One region of the Caballeronia sp. LZ028 genome, then DNA from elsewhere that is predicted to be linked to it. Evidence: riboswitches for the same ligand, from Rfam matches in the RefSeq annotation. Region 1 holds a riboswitch; the other holds the start of a gene.
What was found. Region 1 has a riboswitch for cobalamin ahead of QCE58_RS04425 (TonB-dependent receptor domain-containing protein). Riboswitches for the same ligand answer to the same signal wherever they lie in the genome.

Region 1 (4,671 bases):
TTGCCGCTCAGCGGATAGTAGAGATCGTCGAAGCTCGGCGCGCGAAACGAGGCCGAATAGCTCGCGCTCGCCTTCCAGTGCGCGTCGAAGTTATACGCGTAGCCCAGATAGTAGCTGTTCGCGCCGCCGAAATCGGAATACTGATCGCGGCGCAGATTCGCCTGCAACTCGTTCGCGCCGATGTGCCCCACGTAACCCGCGAACATCGAATTCACATGACGGTCGGGCGCGCTGAACTGATCGGAATCGAGCGTCTGATCGAGATGCTCGTAGCCGAAGAGCAGCTTGTGCGCGTCGCTGATCCGCACGTCGTTCTGCCACGTATATTGCCGGTTCTCCGAATCGAAACGGCTCGTATAGACGCCGTTCTGCTCGATGTTCGCGCGGTCCTGCCCCTGCGCGATCGTGAAGTGCGTCGTCCAGTTATCCGTGACGCGGCCGTTCGCGAACACCGACGCCGAGCGCACGCGATCGTGCGTTTCGTTGATATCGGTCGGCTGGCCATAGGCATCGTCGAAACTGTTGATGCCGTTCGATTGCAGGAAGCGCACGCCCACGTCCCACTTGTCGCTGAACTCGTGACGCAGCGTCGCCGCGACGCTCTCGTTCAGATAGCCGTTCGCGTTCGGATTGGCGCCGGGCGCGATTCCCGGATCGATCGACGAGAAGCCGTCGGTTTTCTCGCGCGAGACGTTCACGCTGAAGGTCGTGCGGCCGTCCTTGTCGAGCGCGCCGCTCACGCCCGCCGATTGCCGCTGCGTGTGATAGCTGCCGTACTCGGCCTCGAAGTTGAAGCGCGGCGGATGCGCCTCGCCTTCCTTCGTGAAGATCTGCACGACGCCGCCAATCGCATTCGATCCATAGAGCGCCGACACGTTGCCGTTCACGACCTCGACGCGCCCGATCTGGTCGAGCATCAATTGCGATAGCTGTGCCGCGCCGAGCGACGCCGATTCGACGCGCACGCCGTCGATCAGCACGAGCGATTGCGACGACGCCGCACCGCGTATGAAAAGCCCCGAGTTCGAGCCCGGTCCGCCGTTGCGCGTGATCTGCACGCCGGGCGCGAGCGCGACGAGTCCGAGCGCGTCGCTTGCGTTTGCATCGGCGATGTCCTGCTCGTCAAAAAGCGATGTCTGCGGAATCGATTCGGCAAGCGGCTGCGGCGCGCGCGTCGATGTGACGACGACGGGCGCAAGCGTTTGCGTGCTGTCTTCCGTCTGGGCCGCCTGTGCAGCGCCGGCGAACGGCAAGGCGCCGATGGCCGCAACGAGCGCGCCATGACGGGAGAGACCGCTTCTGAGCGCGGCCAGTGGCAATACCATGTGTGAAGTGTTCCGTTTCGCGTGAGCGCGACCCCGCTCCCCGCGAGGACGATGCGCGACGAACGCACCGCGCCATGCGCGCCGATGCGTCGGACTCCGGCCGGTATCCGGGCTGGCGATCAATCGTCTCGCCTTCCCGCGCATGGCGCGCAGTGGCATCGACACGTTTCTTGCAGTCGCGCGCGTGCGACGAATTTCGACACGCTCGCGCGGCAAAAACGCGCATGAGACGACTTGCAACTTGCGTTGCGGTCGCTTACCGTTGCGGGGGCAGCACAGGTTGGCTCGTCGTCGATTGCGGCGACTTCGCTCCCTGTTTCCCGTTTGACTGCATCCACGAGATCCGCGGATGCGAGCACCAAAAGTGCGGCAAGTGTAGGAGCGCGGTTCGGGGCCGTCAAGAAAACCGCGCGGGCAGACTGGCGCGGCGCATGACGAATCGAACGAGAAGCGAAAGAGAAGCGGCCGGCCTGTCATCACGAGCGTTGCGGGGCGCTCGCGTTTTCTGCACACGAATGCATCGCGACATGCGCTTGATTCGAAGGATTAAGCGCTAGATCGCGTGTTGTTACGTCTCGAAACGAGACATTTATCGGAAGCTCCGTTGAACCGCGCTAAAATGCGAGGTCTTTAGAGGACGCAGCACATGCTCAACGAACTCGAATCACTGTCAGGAAACATCGGCCGGCTGATCCAGATCAGCGAGCGCCACAAGCAGGCGCATCAAGCGCTGCAGGAACAACTCGAACAGCTGCGCGCCGACTATGCGAACGTGCAGGCCGAGCTCGCGCAAGTGCGCGAAGAGCGCGATACGCTGCAGTCCGAACGCGATTCGCTGTCCGCGAAAATCGACGACGCGCAAATCCGCCTGAACGCGATTCTCGAAAAGCTGCCGCGCGGCAAGTCCGCGCAACATGCCGAGTCCGACAATCAACTCGATCTCCTCGAAACCGATTCCCAGGAAGCACATGAAACGGAATTGCACGGCGAGCATCATCAGGGAGAGAAGGCATGACGACCACGCAGATCGAAGTATCCATTCTCGGGCAGCCGTATCGTCTCGCGTGCTCGCCGGAAACCGAAGGCGCATTGCGTGAAGCCGTCGCGCGCGTCGACGCCGAAATGAACAAAGTGCGCAATGCAAGCAGCGTGCGCGGCACGGATCGCATCGCGGTGATGGCGGCGCTTTCGCTGGCGTCGGAATTGCTTAAGCTGCAGGACAGCGTGCGTCACGGCGAGGCCTTCCCCGCCGAAGAAATCCGCCGCACGATGCACTCGATGAACGAGCAATTGGGCGCGGTCATTGCGCAACACGAAGCGCAATAAGGCAGATGCGCGTCGAGTCAATCAGCGCGCAATGTCAATCGAAAAAAGAAACTGCCGAAGTAGGTTGAAGAGGCTGCAGAAGGCAAACGATTGGTGTAGAGTGACGTTTCCCTGCCTGGTACGCCAAGGTCATATATTCCTTGAACCAATGCTACATTGGCACGGTTGCGGAACCTTGCAGCACGGGCGCGCGCGTCGCTAGTCCGATGTACCCGAAGTGTTGCTTACCGCGACCAATCTTGAACCCAGGTTCAGGATGCCGGCCTAGCGGCTGTGGCGGGGACCTCATTCAAGAAACGGCATCGGTTTTTCCGATGCCGTTTTCGTTTGTCCCTGCCGTTCGCTCTTCGATTCATGCACACGACCATGCGCTACTGGCTGATGAAGTCCGAACCGGACGAAGCGAGCATCGATCATCTCGCGCACGCGCCGAAAAAAACCTTGCCGTGGACGGGCGTACGCAACTATCAGGCGCGCAACTTCATGCGCGATCAGATGCAGATCGGCGACGGCGTGCTCTTCTATCATTCGAGCTGCCCGGAGCCGGGCATCGCGGGCATCGCGAAAGTGTGCTCGACGGCATATCCGGATCCCACGCAATTCGATCCGAAGAGCGATTACTACGATCCGAAATCGACGCAGGAAACGCCGCGCTGGATGCTCGTCGACGTGAAGTTCGTGAAGAAGACGCCGCTCATATCGCTCGCCGCGTTGCGCGAACATCCAGAGCTTGCCGACATGCAAGTGCTCGCGCGCGGCAACCGGCTCTCGATCACGCCCGTGACCGAAGCGCAATGGCGATTTATTACCGAGCACCTCGTCTAACAAGGAACTTACGACTTCACGACTGCGACTAAATCCCGTCGCACGTACGCGATGTCACGGAGTCCTTCGATGCTCAATAAGAAAACCGCCGCCGCCTTCGCCCTGCTCGCGATGTCCGGTGCCGCGATTACGTTGTCTCAAACCGCCGCTGCGCAGACGGTGATAACGCAGCCACAGCCCTCGGGCGTGCTCTCGCTCTCCGCACAAGCGAGCGCGCAAGTGCCGCAGGATGTCGTCAACATCACGCTCTTCTACGAACAGGAAGCGGCCGATCCGTCGTCGCTCACCAGCACGCTCAATCAGCGCGCCGAGGCCGCGTTACGCGAAGCCAAAGGTGTCGACGGCGTGACCGCGAAGAGCGGCTCGTTCACCGTCTATCCGTCGACGGATCGCGACGGCAAGATTTCCGTGTGGCGCGGGCGCACCGAAGTCGTGCTCGAATCGCATGACTTCGCGGCGGCATCGAAGCTCGCGGGCAAGATGAGTTCGTCGATGCAAGTGGGTAGCGTCGCGTTCTCGCTGTCGCCCGAAGCGCAGCGCGCGGCCGAGCAAAAGCTCGTCTCGCAAGCCATCGATTCGTTCCGCAAGCAGGCGCAAAGCGCCGCGCAAGGCTTCGGCTACAGCAATTTCACGATTCGGGAAGTGAATGTCGGACGGAGCGGCGCGCAGCCGCGTCCCGTCATGATGATGCAATCGCGCGCGATGAGCGCCGATGCGAAGATGGCCCCGATCGCGATGGAAGCCGGCACGACCACGGTGACAGTCGACGTTTCCGGCTCCGTACAAATGGGACGCTAAACGCCGTTCACGGTGTTCACGCGGGGCGGCGTTCGACCGCCCCGCTCTTTCCTCAAGCCTTTGCGGATTCGGGCGGCAGGCGCAGATTGCGCTTGTAGGCCCACACCATCATTACCACGCCGGCGACGATCATCGGCAGCGAAAGCCATTGGCCCATCGAGAGATTGAGCGCGAGCAAGCCGAGATAATCGTCCGGCTCACGCGCGAATTCCACGGTGAAGCGCGCGAGTCCATAACCGATCAGGAACAGCGCCGAAATCGCGCCGACCGGACGCTGCTTGCGCGAGAACGTCCAGATCACGATAAACAACACGAGCCCTTCCAGCGCGATTTCGTACAACTGCGACGGATGACGCGGCAGCATGTGGTAACGCTGAAAAATTTCCGTGAGGTGATA
Region 2 (4,671 bases), on a different contig from region 1:
GTGCTCAAGTACGAGTATCTGCCGCTCGATGAAGTGCTCGACGTGCTGAAGGCGCGGCCCGCGATGCTGCATGTCGTCGTGACCGGTCGCCACGCGCCCGATGCGTTGATCGAACTTGCCGATCTCGTCACGGAAATGCGGCTCGTGAAGCATCCGTATCGCGAGCAAGGCGTGAAAGCGCAACGCGGCGTCGAGTTCTGAGCGATGCCCGACTGCCCCGCTCTCTTCATCGGCGCGAGTGCGTCGCATCAAGGCAAGACCACGGTGACGGCGGCGCTTGCGCGTCATCACGCGCGCCGAGGCCTGACGGTACGCGTGTTCAAGACCGGCCCGGATTTTCTCGATCCGATGATTCTCGAACGCGCATGCGGCGCGCCCGTTTATTCGCTGCATCTGTCGATGGTCGGGCTCGATGCGTGCCGCGCGTTGCTCGCCAAGGCCGCGCGCGAGGCCGATCTCATTCTCATCGAAGGCGTGATGGGTCTCTTCGACGGCACGCCGAGCAGCGCCGATCTGGCCGCCACGTTCAACGTACCGGTGCTCGCGGTGATCGGCGCGCACGGCATGGCGCAGACGTTCGGCGCCATCGCGTTCGGGCTCGCGCGTTATCGCGAAGATGTGCCCTTTCATGGCGTGCTCGCGAATCGCGTTGCATCGGCGCGTCATGCGCAGATGTTGTCGGAGACTATCCCCGTCGACTTGCGTTATTGCGGCCATCTGTCGAATGCGGACGATATCGCCTTGCCCGAGCGTCATCTCGGTCTCACGCAGCCCGATGAAGTCGCGGGCCTCGACGCACGGCTCGACCGCGCCGCCGATGCAATCGCGCAAACGACGCTCGCCGATCTTCCGCCGCCCGTTCATTTCGACGATGCGACGCTGCCCGCGCCGCCGCGTCTGCTCGACGGCGCGCATATCGCCATCGCTCGCGATGCGGCGTTCTCGTTCGTGTATCCGGCGAATGTCGATGTGCTCATCGCCATGGGCGCGCGCATTAGCACGTTTTCTCCGCTCGCCGACGAACCCGCGCCGCACGATGCCGACGCGCTCTATCTTCCCGGCGGCTATCCCGAACTGCATGCCGCGGCGCTCGCTTCGAACGAACGCGCGCGTGCATCGGTCGTTGCGCACGTCGAGCGAGCGAAGCCCTTGGTCGCGGAATGCGGCGGCATGCTGTATCTGCTCGACACGCTGACCGACATCGAAGGCACGCGGCATGCGATGCTCGGCATCCTTCCCGGCGACGCGGCGATGCAACGCAAGCTGTCGCGCCTCGCGATGCAGCGCATCGACACGACGCATGGCGCGATGACGGGTCACACATTCCACTACTCGACGCTCGACACGCCGATGCAGCCGGCGCTCAAGGCCGCTCATGCCACGACCGGCACCGAAGGCGAAGCGCTCTATCGGCATGGTTCGGTGTCGGCCACTTACATGCACGCTTACTGGCCGTCGAATCCGGCCGCGGCCGCTGCGCTCTTTCGCGGCGAATCACTATGACAACGACGCAAGACGATCTCGCTTTCACCATCGAACGCGCGAAAGCGCAGGAACCCATCGGCTCGCCATGCACCGATGTCTGCAAGCTCGATCAGGAAACGGGCCTGTGCCTCGGCTGCTTCCGAAGCCGCGAGGAAATCAAGACCTTCAGATCGATGGACGATGCCGCGAAGCTCGATCTGTTCGATGAATTGCTCAAGCGTCGTGCGGCGAAAGAGCAAACGAAAAGCCCGCGTTCCTGACGAAGCGCGGGCTTCATGAGCGACGCCGAACCGCTTACGCCGCAGCCATTCTTCTCACCGCCGGCCGCTCGAGTTCACGCGCTGCGAGCGCACCGAACACGAGACCGAGCGTCGTCCATAACAGCGCCTGCATGCCGATAGCGGCCACGCGGAAATTCCACAGCAGCGAAGCGGAGAAATCCGCGGGCACTTCATCGACGGACGGCAGCGCGACCTGCGCCGCCACGATCACGACGATATACGCAGCCGCCGCGATGAGCGTCGCGTTCCACCCGCCATGCCGCGCCACCATGCGCCGCTGCAAGCGCACGGCGAAGACGGCAGCCGCGATGGAAATCGCCACCATGCCGAAGAAAAGCGCCGTGCGCGGCCCGATGGTCTCGGCATTGCCGACAGCGGGCGGATTGGGCGGGTACTTGAGGAACGGCACGATGGCGACGCTCACGAAGCCGAACAGCGCGAGCAATGCCGACGTGCCGCGCGCGCGCAACGCGCCGAGCCGTCCATAAGCAAACGCGAACACGAGCGAGAAGAGACCGCCGAGCGCGGTGCCGAACACGGCGACGCCGGTCAGAAGGCCGAGGCCCGCTTGCGTATCGCGAGACACGAGCGCTTCGTCGCCGTGATCGTGCGAATGCGCTGGCGTGGCAGCCGCATCGGCATGACCGTGCTCATGTTCGTGTTCATGCTCGTGCTGTTCCTCGAACGCGATGGCGCGTGCCACCGACGGTTCACCGAACGCACGCGCGAAGCCGAAGCCGATCAGGCCCGCGACCAGTCCCGCGATCATGCCGCGTATCAGCAAAGTGCGAATCATGATGCTTCCTCAGTGGCACGGAAAGCCGAGCAAATGCCGGCCGTCATGCACGAATTCGTGGACGTACGTGCCCGAGAAAATCGACGTCGCGCCCTGTTCGGCGCCGACGAAATAGATTGCGATCAGCAGAATGAGGCCGATGAAGACGGCCCACGGCAACACTTCACGCACCGGAATGGGCACGGGTGCATCGAGTGACGGGGAAACCGGAGCGGAAAAGACCGGCGCGTTGGAAGCATTCATGGTGGTTCTCCAGGGAAAAGCGCGTCCCGATTGACGAAGAGCATGCAGCGGGGTCTGACTCGCGGCGCCGCGCTTTCGCGTTGACGTACCGCACACAGTGGCGCGACCGTGCCGGGTTTGCACCGGCTTCCTCGCACTGCAAGCTTGCCATTCTATGATGATCCGCTGCAAAGTAAAACGATTCCGATTCGACCGCCACCTGCCTTGGAACTCATTCTTCTCTGTCACGCCGCCACGCGCGCGATGAAAACCGGGCACTTTCCCACCGGCGACGAACCTCCCGAGCGCGATGCGCGCGCGCAGCTCGCGTCATTGCACGCCTTGCCCGACACGCGCGTGATTGCGAGTCCCGCGCGCGTCGCGCGTGAAACGGCGGCGTGGATCGCGGATGCATTCGAGATCGTTCCCGCGTTCGACGACATCGACTATGGCCGCTGGCGCGGGCATTCGATACGCGAAACGGGCGAGCGCGAACCGGAACATGTCGCTGCATGGCTCGCGGATCCCGATGCGCGTTCGCACGGCGGCGAAAGCGTCGCCATGCTCGCCGCGCGCGTCGCCGAGGGCTTCGCTTCGATCGACCGGCTCGACGCGGGGCGCTGCATCGTCGTGACGCATGCGATCGTCGTGAAAGTGGCGCTCGCGCATGCGCTTCGCCTGCCGCTCACATCGATCTATGGGATGAACTCCGCGCCGCTCTCGTCCACGGTGCTGGAACGCGCGTCGCCCGCCGATACGTGGACCGCCCTGAACTTCGCTCCATACGAATAGCTCAAAGCAGACAGCGCATCGCGTGCGCGGTGCGCGTTCGACTCAACCAGGAGACTCAGATGGCGCATTACGTGGATGGATTCGTCGTACCCGTACCGATCGACAAGGTCGACGCTTATCGCCGCATGGCCGAAGCCGCCGGCAAGATCTGGCTGGAACACGGCGCACTGGAGTTCGTGGAAACCATCGCCGACGACGTGAAGCCCGGCAAGCTCACATCGTTTCCACAGAGCGTGCAGATGAAGGAAGGCGAGACCGTCGCGTTCTCGTATATCGTCTACGAATCGCGCGAGCAGCGCGATAGCGTCAACGCCAAAGTGATGGAAGACCCGCGCCTCAAAACGATGATGGAATCCGGCGAGACGCCGTTCGATCCTCAACGCATGTTCTTCGGCGGCTTCACGACCATCGTCGAACTCGGGCGCGACTGATCGTTCTTATCCGCTCAATCGAGTCACTACTTCGAAGGAACCGCATCGACATGTATATCGCCATGAACCGCTTCAAGATCGTGCCCGGCGCCGAAGCCGACTTCGAACGTCTGTGGACGAGCCGCGATACGCATCTGAAGGATGTGCCCGGGTTCGTCGAGTTTCATCTGCTCAAAGGGCCGGTGAAAGACGATCACGTTCTGTATTCGAGCCATACGATATGGGCGAATCAGGCAGCCTTCGAAGACTGGACGCGTTCGGACGCGTTTCGCGCCGCGCATCGCAATGCCGGCGGTGAGACGCGCCAGCTTTATCTCGGTCATCCGGAATTCGAGGGCTTCGAAGTCATTCAGACCGTCAAATAGAGCGGTCAAGGCGCAACCGAACGTTCGCGCACTTTTCGGCGAGCACGCGCGTTTTACACACGTGTGAAAAAACGCGCTTCGCCGAAGCTGTCTTTTCAGACGTGTTCTAGGCCTTTGCGCCGCGCGCCATGCGCTGCAGCGTCGATGAATCGATCGCCGCCGCGCAGATTCGCACCGCTTCCTTCAGCGTGCGCGGACGCCCCGCACCGAATTGCGATTCCAGCATCGCGACGGCGCGCAGACGCTCGTCATTGCCGAGTTTCTCGCCCGTCGCAAGCTCAAGAACCGAGATGAAATAA

Region 2: another riboswitch for cobalamin. It lies ahead of QCE58_RS27255 (CbtB-domain containing protein); the one in region 1 lies ahead of QCE58_RS04425 (TonB-dependent receptor domain-containing protein).

Annotation. Positions count from the first base shown of each region.
Region 1 is NZ_JARUXN010000001.1:937,568-942,238, reverse strand. Features, by position in the region: gene QCE58_RS04425 (TonB-dependent receptor domain-containing protein) at 1-1,325, opposite strand, end outside; cobalamin riboswitch at 1,406-1,703, opposite strand; gene QCE58_RS04420 (ATPase) at 1,972-2,340, shown strand; gene QCE58_RS04415 (cell division protein ZapA) at 2,337-2,651, shown strand; RNA gene ssrS (6S RNA) at 2,757-2,938, shown strand; gene QCE58_RS04405 (EVE domain-containing protein) at 3,018-3,476, shown strand; gene QCE58_RS04400 (SIMPL domain-containing protein) at 3,546-4,274, shown strand; gene lgt (prolipoprotein diacylglyceryl transferase) at 4,327-4,671, opposite strand, start outside.
Region 2 is NZ_JARUXN010000004.1:967,743-972,413, forward strand. Features, by position in the region: gene cobO (cob(I)yrinic acid a,c-diamide adenosyltransferase) at 1-201, shown strand, start outside; gene QCE58_RS27240 (cobyrinate a,c-diamide synthase) at 205-1,503, shown strand; gene QCE58_RS27245 (DUF1289 domain-containing protein) at 1,500-1,745, shown strand; gene QCE58_RS27250 (CbtA family protein) at 1,780-2,562, opposite strand; gene QCE58_RS27255 (CbtB-domain containing protein) at 2,572-2,805, opposite strand; cobalamin riboswitch at 2,837-2,987, opposite strand; gene QCE58_RS27260 (histidine phosphatase family protein) at 3,010-3,576, shown strand; gene QCE58_RS27265 (DUF1428 domain-containing protein) at 3,636-4,007, shown strand; gene QCE58_RS27270 (antibiotic biosynthesis monooxygenase) at 4,058-4,372, shown strand; gene QCE58_RS27275 (hypothetical protein) at 4,479-4,671, opposite strand, start outside.